One region of the Clostridium sp. LBM24168 genome, then DNA from elsewhere that is predicted to be linked to it. Evidence: riboswitches for the same ligand, from Rfam matches in the RefSeq annotation. Region 1 holds a riboswitch; the other holds the start of a gene.
The links. Region 1 has a riboswitch for cyclic di-AMP ahead of ACSVC9_RS09785 (cell wall hydrolase). Riboswitches for the same ligand answer to the same signal wherever they lie in the genome.
Positions count from the first base shown of each region.

Region 2: another riboswitch for cyclic di-AMP. It lies ahead of ACSVC9_RS13400 (cell wall hydrolase); the one in region 1 lies ahead of ACSVC9_RS09785 (cell wall hydrolase).

Region 1 covers NZ_CP196861.1:1,981,880-1,986,746, reverse strand. Annotated here, with positions in the region: gene ACSVC9_RS09795 (ATP-binding protein) at 1-334, shown strand, start outside; gene ACSVC9_RS09790 (pyridoxal phosphate-dependent aminotransferase) at 331-1,515, shown strand; gene ACSVC9_RS09785 (cell wall hydrolase) at 1,526-2,299, opposite strand; cyclic di-AMP (ydaO/yuaA leader) riboswitch at 2,303-2,435, opposite strand; gene larE (ATP-dependent sacrificial sulfur transferase LarE) at 2,588-3,403, opposite strand; gene ACSVC9_RS09775 (metal-dependent transcriptional regulator) at 3,473-3,943, opposite strand; gene kal (3-aminobutyryl-CoA ammonia lyase) at 4,216-4,578, shown strand; gene kce (3-keto-5-aminohexanoate cleavage enzyme) at 4,600-4,867, shown strand, end outside.
Region 2 covers NZ_CP196861.1:2,707,259-2,712,125, reverse strand. Annotated here, with positions in the region: gene ACSVC9_RS13405 (IS1182 family transposase) at 1-1,572, opposite strand, end outside; gene ACSVC9_RS13400 (cell wall hydrolase) at 1,693-2,217, opposite strand; cyclic di-AMP (ydaO/yuaA leader) riboswitch at 2,221-2,354, opposite strand; gene cdaA (diadenylate cyclase CdaA) at 2,479-3,333, shown strand; gene ACSVC9_RS13390 (CdaR family protein) at 3,297-4,547, shown strand; gene ACSVC9_RS13385 (NAD(P)/FAD-dependent oxidoreductase) at 4,537-4,867, shown strand, end outside.

The sequences.
Region 1 (4,867 bases):
ACATCTTGTAAAGGAGTATTTTAGTGACAGACTTGGATCCCAGGATCGAAACAACGAGGAAGAAATACATTCAGGAGACAGTAGGCAGGAAAAGCTATCTCTGGCAGACAGATTTGGTATAAATATAGTGTTTGTATCCCCTGATAAGAAAAAATATCTTGAAATTGTAGATGGAATCGTAAAGAAGAGAAAATTGAATATAGACAGGGAAACCCTTCACAGGGAGGCTGTCAAATGGGAGATGTGGTATAACGGACGTTCCCCGAGGACAGCAGTTCAGTTTGTAGACTGGATAGAAGGTCATAAATCAATAATGGAGAGTGAAAAAATATGATATCTGAAAAAATGAAGAAATATGTATCAAGGAGCTCTATAGTAAGGGCTATGTTCGAAGAGGGAAAAAGGTTGGCATCTATTTATGGAGAGGAAAATGTTTTTGATTTCAGCCTGGGTAATCCAAATGTCAAACCACCAGAGGACATAAAAAATTCAGTAGTTGAAATACTTGAAGATGAATCCCCGAATCTTGTTCATGGATATATGAGCAATTCCGGCTACGAGGATGTCAGAAGCATTATTGCTGAAAACCTAAATAGAAAGTACAAATTGAAATTGACTCAGAGCAATCTTATAATGACCTGTGGAGCGGCAGGAGGATTAAACATAATTTTAAAGACAATCATTAATCCTGGAGATGAAGTTATTGTTTTTTCGCCTTTTTTTGGAGAATATGAAAATTATGTAGATAATTTTGATGGAAAACTTGTAATTGTTCCTTCAAATTCCGAAACCTTCGAGCCTGATTTGAATGTACTGGAAAATAAAATAAATAATAATACAAAGGCTGTAATAATAAATTCTCCCAATAATCCAACCGGGATTATTTATTCGGAAAAACTTATAAAAGATATGGCGTATATCTTAAATAAAAAACAAGAGGAATTGGATAGCAGCATATATTTAATTTCAGATGAACCATACAGGGAAATTGCTTATGATGGTGTAAAGGTACCATACATATTGAACTACTATAGAAATTCCTTTGTAGGATATTCCTACAGCAAATCTCTTTCACTGCCTGGAGAAAGAATAGGGTATGTAGTCTGCAGCAGTGAAATGGATGATTTTGAGGATACAATGTCTGCTCTCAATGTGGCAAATAGAATTTTGGGATTTGTAAATGCTCCATCATTGTTTCAGAGAGTAATAGGGAAATGCATTGATTCAAAAGTTGATATAGACATATATAAGAAAAACAGGGATCTCCTGTACAATCATCTTGTGAAAATAGGATTTTCATGTATCAGGCCAGAAGGTGCCTTTTATCTTTTCCCTAAAGCACTTATTCCGGATGATGTGGAATTTGCAAAAGAGGCTAAGAAATTCAATCTGCTGATAGTTCCAGGTTCATCTTTCAAATGTCCTGGTTATTTTAGACTGGCTTATTGTATATCCTATGACAAGATAGAGAAATCCCTTGACAGCTTTAACAAATTAGCTGAAAGATATTTATAGAGTCAAATTATTAATAGGTAAATACCATTTTACCTGATCTCAAGGCTATTTTCCTTGACCACAGCCATTTGTTTGTGGTACTGTCGTCAAAATAATATATGGCACCTTTTGTTGGATCCGAACCATGAAGTGCATCATATGCGGCTTTTTTGGAATCCTCTGAAGGTGTTTTATTTATCCAACCATTTTCTACAGGAGTAAACTGATAATATCCATAGGACTTTTCATATATTATATCTTTTATTGTAGATGGAAATTCCGGGCTTTTTATTCTGTTTAAAACCACGGCAGCTACACCTATCTTGGCTGTATAAGGTTCGCTTTGTGCTTCAGCATTGACCAGTCTTGCCAAAAGGTCAAGGTCGCTTGTGGTATATGGAACCAGAGGCTTGGATTCATTCGATTGACTTGTACTACCAATAAAAATATGTCCTGAAGGTATATTCAATACCTGTCCAGGATAAATATAATTATTTACATTGTTGTTGGCTGCCTTCAATGTATCCACAGATATATTGTATTTTTTAGCTATTAGATAGAGGCTGTCGGAAGCTTGTACAGTATAAGTCCTGGAATCTACATTTAATATCTGATTTGGATATATAACGGTGGACTTCAGATTATTGTTCTTTATTATGGAATCTACACTGTTTTTAAACAATATACTTATTTTGAACAGGGAGTCACCTGATTTAACTTTATAGCTTGCTGCATGTACTTGTGTAAATGATATGGCTGAAAAGGCAGCAGTAAATAGAAGAATTCTTATTTTCTTAAAATTCATTGTATTTCCCCCTTATTTTGCCGGCGAGGTTAGTTGACGGGTTCGGGACGGGATATCCCTACTTAAAAAAAGATTCACCCCTGATAAAATATGATCCCCCGCATTCCATTTCTGGTAATTTAGGCTTGTCTATATGTGATATTCTAACAAATATCTGGGGAGTATATCTATATTAAATGTTTGGAATTGCTGTCATAATGATGTACTATAGTAAATTACAGAATTAAATGGAATAAAATAATATCCAGGAATATATTCCCGGATATTATTTTAATTGTGAATTGTAAACTATGAACTGTGCATTGAACCAAGTACTGCATTCATGCTGCCTGTTTTATAGCCTAATATGTCAAGAGTCACGTAAGTGAAGCCAATGCCTTTAAATTTATTTCCGATTTTGTCCATAAGTTCCAGACTGAAAAATTTGCTTCTCTCTTCTGGTGCTACTTCAATTCTTGCTATCTGCCCATGGTGTCTTACCCTTACTTGCCTGAAGCCAAGATCAAGAAGAAATTGTTCTGCATCTTCAACCATTTTCAATTTTTTGCTGTTGATTTCGTTTCCATATGGAAATCTAGAAGACAAACATGCAAAGGATGGCTTATTCCAGGTTGGCAGTCCCATATCCCTTGAGAATTTTCGAATGTCATTTTTAGTAAGTCCGGCTTTTTTTAAAGGACTGACTATTCCAAGCTCTTTTGCAGCTTCCATACCGGGTCTGTAATCCCCTGTGTCATCCAGGTTAGATCCGTCCATTACATAATCCATTTCATTTTTTTTTGCCACATTTGTAAGCTTTGAAAATAGTTCTTTTTTACAATAATAGCATCTGTTTACTGGATTCTGTGCATATCCTTTTATATCCAGCTCTTCTGATTCTATAATTATATGCTTTACACCTATAATCTTTGCATATTTTTTAGCTTCATTGAGTTCCCTCTTAGGATATGTGGAGGATGTTGCAGTTACTGCAATTACATTGTCACCTAGAACATCATGGGCAACTTTCAGGAGAAAAGTACTGTCAACTCCTCCAGAAAATGCAACGACAGCACTCCCAAGATCTTTGATATTTTTCTTTAATACATCCAATTTATTATCCATAATAACCCTCCAATTTTATGTGAAGTTTTATACTGTTGATCAACTAGTTATAATTATAACATAGATTAATCAGGTCGGCGATTTTATATAATTTTTAAATTTTAAATATATATCTGGATTGCTTTTCATAAATTTCACATAGTTATTGAAGCACTTTACGGTTTGTTTATTTATAGTATGTTCTATTTTTTCTGTTTCGGGCAGAATCATTTCATCTTTTACACCCAATAGTGCAAGAAAATTTGATATGGTGTTATGTCTGTTTATGAGGTCCCTTGCTATTTTTATTCCTTTTTTTTCAAGCATTATGACACCGTATTTTTCATATTTCAATATTTTCAATTTGGATAATTTTTGTATCATTTTGGTAACTGAGGGAGGTTGTACATTTAGTGAATCAGATAATTCATGGACTCTTGTAAAACCTGTGTTCACTGATAATCTATATATCATTTCCACGTAGTCTTCCATTGATGCTGTAAGAAGATTTTCATCTTTTTTCATGTATTCATTGAATGTAAAAAACTGGTCGTCATTCATAAATTAACTCACCTTGATTCCTAAAAGCATTAATAGATTATATGTTTGAATGACAAATATAATTACACTATTGGTTTTGCTGGAATTATGTACACAATGTATATTTGTATCCTTTAATTACATACATAAAGTTAATTGTTTGAAGCATAGAAATAAATTATAATGAATGTACTGAAATATTGATAATTTAGCAATACATTCTTTGCATTTTTAACATTTTAATATAAATTTAGGAGGGGTTTTAATTGTATGAATCAGTTATAAGACTTAGAATGAGCTGCAGTGATGCGCATTATGGTGGAAATCTTGTGGATGGAGCCAGAATACTTGCACTTTTTGGAGATGTGGCTACGGAGCTTTTAATAAAATATGATGGAGATGAAGGATTATTTAAAGCTTATGAAAATGTGGAATTTATTTCACCTGTATATGCTGGAGATTATATAGAAGTATATGGTAAAATTATAAAAACTGGAAATACTTCACGAAAAATGGAATTCGAAGCAAGAAAAGTAATATGTCCAAGAACTGATATAAATGATTCTGCAGCGGATTTTCTTGATAAAGCTATTATAGTATGCAGGGCAACAGGAACATGTGTTGTTACAAAAGACAAGCAGCGTATAAAAAGATAGAGGATTATGGGAGATGATAGTATGCAGAAGTTGATTATTACTGCAGCTATATGTGGTGCAGAGGTAACTAAAGAACAAAATTCAAACATTCCCTATTCAGTAAATGAAATTGTCAATGAGGCAGAAAGTGCGTACAGGGCGGGAGCAAGTATAATTCATCTTCATGTAAGAAAGGAGGATGGTACACCAACCCAGGATTTTAATATCTTTAAAAAGTGCATTGATGCAATCAGGTGCAAATGTAAGGATGTCATAATACAGACTTCTACAGGAGGATCGGTTGGTATGG
Region 2 (4,867 bases), 730 kb from region 1:
ATTATGGAGCTTATTGACATTATGTGCCATCGCTAACAAAATACTTTCCGCCAAAATATTCTGTTTACCTCTACTTAGATATCTACGAAATCCCATATCCTGTTTTATCTCTGCAAAGGAGCCTTCGGCTTGGATACTTCGATTCATTCTTAGCTCGCAGCCTTCTTCACTTACAATTCTTTCAAGATTCTCTTTGCGGAGCATGTTGAACAGCTTTGAAGTTTCAAGATTTTTGACCCTTTCTTCCAATGGTATTTTGCTGTTATGTCCTTTTATACATTTACTTTTATGCTGGCAGTTATTGCAATCCTCACATGTATAGATTGTTTTCTCACTTATATAACCAGTCCTGCTTTTCCTTTTTAGTACCCTGTTTACTGTTAGCTTCTTATTATTTTTACAGGTATAATAGTCGCCAGATTTGTTATAATCTATATTATCTATCCGGCTTATATCATTTTTATATTTACGCGTTTTGGATATTTCATAGTTTGCTGGTTTTATATATGATAACTGTCCGTTCGCTTTAACATAAACATAATTTTCTTCACTCTCATAACCTGCATCAGCAGTAATTTTAAAATACTTAAAATACAGGAGGTTCTCCATGCTTTTTATGAATGGAATCAACGTTTTTGTATCCGTGCTCTGGTTGCCTGCAGTAAGCCATACTATATATTCAGAATCTACTCCATGCTGAACATTGTATGCAGGTTTTAGCTGACCGTTTTTCATGGCATCTTCTTTCATCCTCATAAAAGTTGCATCCTTATCCGTCTTCGAGTAGCTGTTACGCTTGCCGCAGGTATGGATTTTCTGTGTATACTCTTTCAGCTTATTAAGATATCCCTCAAGCTTTTCAATAGAACGTTGAATTGGATTTTTCCTTTTGCCAGATCCATGTACAAACTGTATATTTTCTTTATGCTTCAAGGCGTAAAGTTTCTTGCGTAACTTTTTTACGTGCTTTATTTTTACCTTATTTTGATATACAAGCTTTAGTCCGTACAGTTCTTCACATTCAGCCACAAAATCAGCTAATTTAGAAAGCAGTCTGGCTAAATTTTTTGAAACTGATCTTTTCCAGATAAAAGTATATTTGTTTGCACAAGCTTCTATCTTTGTACCGTCAATAAATACAGCATCACCTGATATTTCTCCAATCTCATAAAGGAAGTTTGTCATTTCGGCCATGATTGTTTCTGAACATGGAGCGAAATGAAGGCTGCGGAATCTAGCAAATGTAGAATGATCCGGTACTTGTGAACCTTCTAAGAGATACATAAAGTTCACGTCTCTTTTGCATGATTTCTCCATTTCTCTTGATGAATAATTATGATTCATATATGAGTAAAGTACAATCTTCAGCATCTGACGCGGTGTTGCCTGATTCTCCCTCATACGGGAGTAAGTCGAATACAAATCTGTTAAATCCATCTCCTCTACAAACTGACTTAGCAAATGCACCGAATCATTATCTGGTATCATGTAATCAATATTTAATGGAAGTTTTAATTGATAATTTCCACGATTTGAAGTATAATTTTTATGTAAATTAATGTATTTAGTCATATATTAATTTTACCATAAATCTTTCACTCTTCCGAGTGGGAGATTTATTTTTTACGTAAAAAACTGTCGCACTAATTTTTTTTAGTGCGACAGCCCCTTTATATTTATCATCGGATGTATTTAATCTGCTGCAAAAAAGACATGATGCCCTATATATTTAACGTTTCTTTTGCCTATATCTTTCATCCATGTTGATGTAGCTATTTTTGGATTGTAAAAAAATACTGCCTTGTTTGTTGGGTCAGCCCCTTTTAGTGCCTTTGATACTGCATTGTAGTTATTTTGATTTGGAACTACGTTTATATTTCCATTTCTAACACAAGAAAAAGCACCTTTTTGTTTTATTACTTCTTCTACAGTTTTTGGAAATTTTGGGTATTTCAATCTGTTTAGTATAACAGAAGCTACAGCAACCTGGCCTTCAAAAGGTTCACAGTTACTTTCAGCATATACAACTTTTGCCATTAGATCTACGTCTTTTTGAGTTATATATAATTTTTGATTTGAGTAGTTAAATACCTGAACTATCTCTTCCTCTTCATTGAAAAGGTTAATATCTTTTTTGCTTATAGAAATTGCTGATATTTTTTCCAATGGAGTAAAGAGCATCAATAATAAACATACAAAACAAAAAAATTTTTTCAAATAAAATCCTCTCCTTATTACCTGCGGGGTTAGCTGACGGGTTCGGTAAAGGCATAACCTACGTAAAATACGATTCACCCCAAGTGTTTTTTTTGGTTTCCCCGTGTTTTTTTGTTAAACTTAGGCTAATGATATTGTATCCGTTTTATAAAAAAAAATACGGATTTATTAAAATTTTATAAAATACTTTTTACCTCAGATATAATTAATATTAAATAGTGTATAATTGTAAATAGATATTTTATAAGGATGGTGGGATGCTTGGAATTGCTGCAAATGCTTGTAAATTCAATAAAATATATAAGTTTGTCATCCATAATGGATATACTTGTAGTATCCTATATTTTATATAAAGCGTATATGCTTATGAAGGAAACTAGGGCAGAGCAACTTATAAAAGGTATAGTACTTTTAATATTCTTAATACCAATAAGCAGTCTGTTTAATTTGACAATGTTAAACTGGATACTTACAAAAACGTTAACAATAGGTGTTCTTTCAGTTGTTATTATATTTCAGCCGGAAATCAGGAGTGCACTTGAACACCTAGGAAGAACTGCTTTTACAGATAAACATATTTTTGACGATGAAGAAGCTATGATAAAAATTATAACTGAAATTGTAAATGCGGTGGAAAATTTATCAAGGAGCAAAACTGGAGCGTTAATTATAATAGAGCAGATTACAGGACTTGAAGATATAATAAAGACAGGAACGAGGCTTGATGCTATATTATCTTCTGCACTGCTGGAGAATATATTTGTAGTTAATACTCCACTTCATGATGGAGCTACTGTTGTGAAAAATGATAGAATAGCTGCTGCTGGATGTTTTCTGCCACTTACTGATAACGAAAATTTAAATAAGAAATTAGGTACCAGACATAGAGCAGGAATTGGAATATCCGAGAAATCAGATGCTTTAGTAATTATCGTATCTGAAGAAACTGGAATTATTTCACTTGCAGTGCATGGGAGAATTACAAGGGATTATACAAAAGATAGATTGCGAAATTTATTGATCCGCATAATGAAAAACAGATCTGAAAAGCAATCGGGATTTAGGGGGAAGGTGAATAAATGGAAACAAAAATTTCACAGAACCAAATCTTTATAAAGATCTGTTGTGTTATTACATCGTTTGTTCTATGGCTTTACATATTTAATGTTGAAAATCCTATAAGACAAAGAAAAATTGTTGTTCCTGTAAAAATAGTCAATAAAACTGCACTTTCTCAATCAAATCTTGTACAAATAGAGGATAAAAACTATGAAGTATCTCTTGATATAAAAGGAAATGCTTCTGATGTATTTTCAATAAAACCTCAAGATTTTAAACTAGAATGTGATTTAAGTTCTTATGTGATGAAAAAAGGAGAAAATAATATACCTGTAAAGATTAAAAAGAGTCCTGACAACATAAGCATAGTAAATAATGGCAATTTATGGGTGGCAATGGAATTGGATAGTATTGTAAAGAAGACTTTTCCCATAAAGCTTATTATAGATGGTGAAACTAAAAATGGACTTCATGCGGTGAAACCCGTATTAAATGTAAAAAAAGCTGTGGTATCAGGACCATCAAGTGTAGTCTATAATTTAAGTAATGTAGTTGCAAGATATAACATAGGAAGTATTACCAAAAGTGTAAATGTCAAAGTTACTCTTGAGGCTGAGGATCTATCTGGAGCTATTGTGAAAAATGTTAATATAAATCCTAAATATGTAAATATAAATATACCTGTTGGAAATGTTAAAAGTGTACCTGTAGAAATTAAGACTGTTGGTAAAGTTCAGGATAATTTGATACTTAGCTCCATAGTGTCTTATCCTGACAAAGTAGATATATCTGGTAATTATGATATTATTTCCAGTATAGGTACTTTGGATACGGAACCGTTGAATCTGGACAAAATTTCCAATAGTGGTAGTGTGGATATGAAATTAATTGTACCTAATGGAGTTAATCTTATAAACAGCAATGGTTATGTAATTCTGAAAGTGGAAGTATCAAAAAGCAAGGATTCAAATAAGATTTCGGAAAAAAGCTTTAGTCTAAAAATAAACGTAGAGAATTTAAGTAATAATTATACAGCAAAACTTGATAATAGCAATTCTTCAATTGTAGTTTCGGGCAGTGATAATATTTTAAATAATCTAGATGAAAATGCTATACACTGCTTTGTAGATTTGTCTTCTATGTCTTATGGAGAAAGGGATGTTCCTTTAAATGTCACTCTTCCAGAGGGAGTATCCTTGATATCCAAAAACCCACAAAATGTGAAGGTTGTTATAAGCAAAAAAACAGCGGAGGTTGAAAATGCCAATTAAAATAAATAACTTGACCATAAATCTTGATGAAGATCTAAAAATTTTAAAAAATGAAGCTGCTAAAAAATTGAATATAGATGAAACAAGTATAGAAAAATTTAGAATACTAAGAGAGTCTGTAGATGCTAGAAGGAAAAACAAGATAAAATTTAATTATATTGTAGAGGTTCAAACCCAAAATGAGAAAAAACTGATGAATAAAATTCATGACAAGAATGTAGTATTCAATGAAAACAAGCAATATAATGTAAAATTTGGAACAAAAAAATTAACTAATAGACCTGTTATAGTTGGAATGGGACCTGGAGGAATGTTTGCAG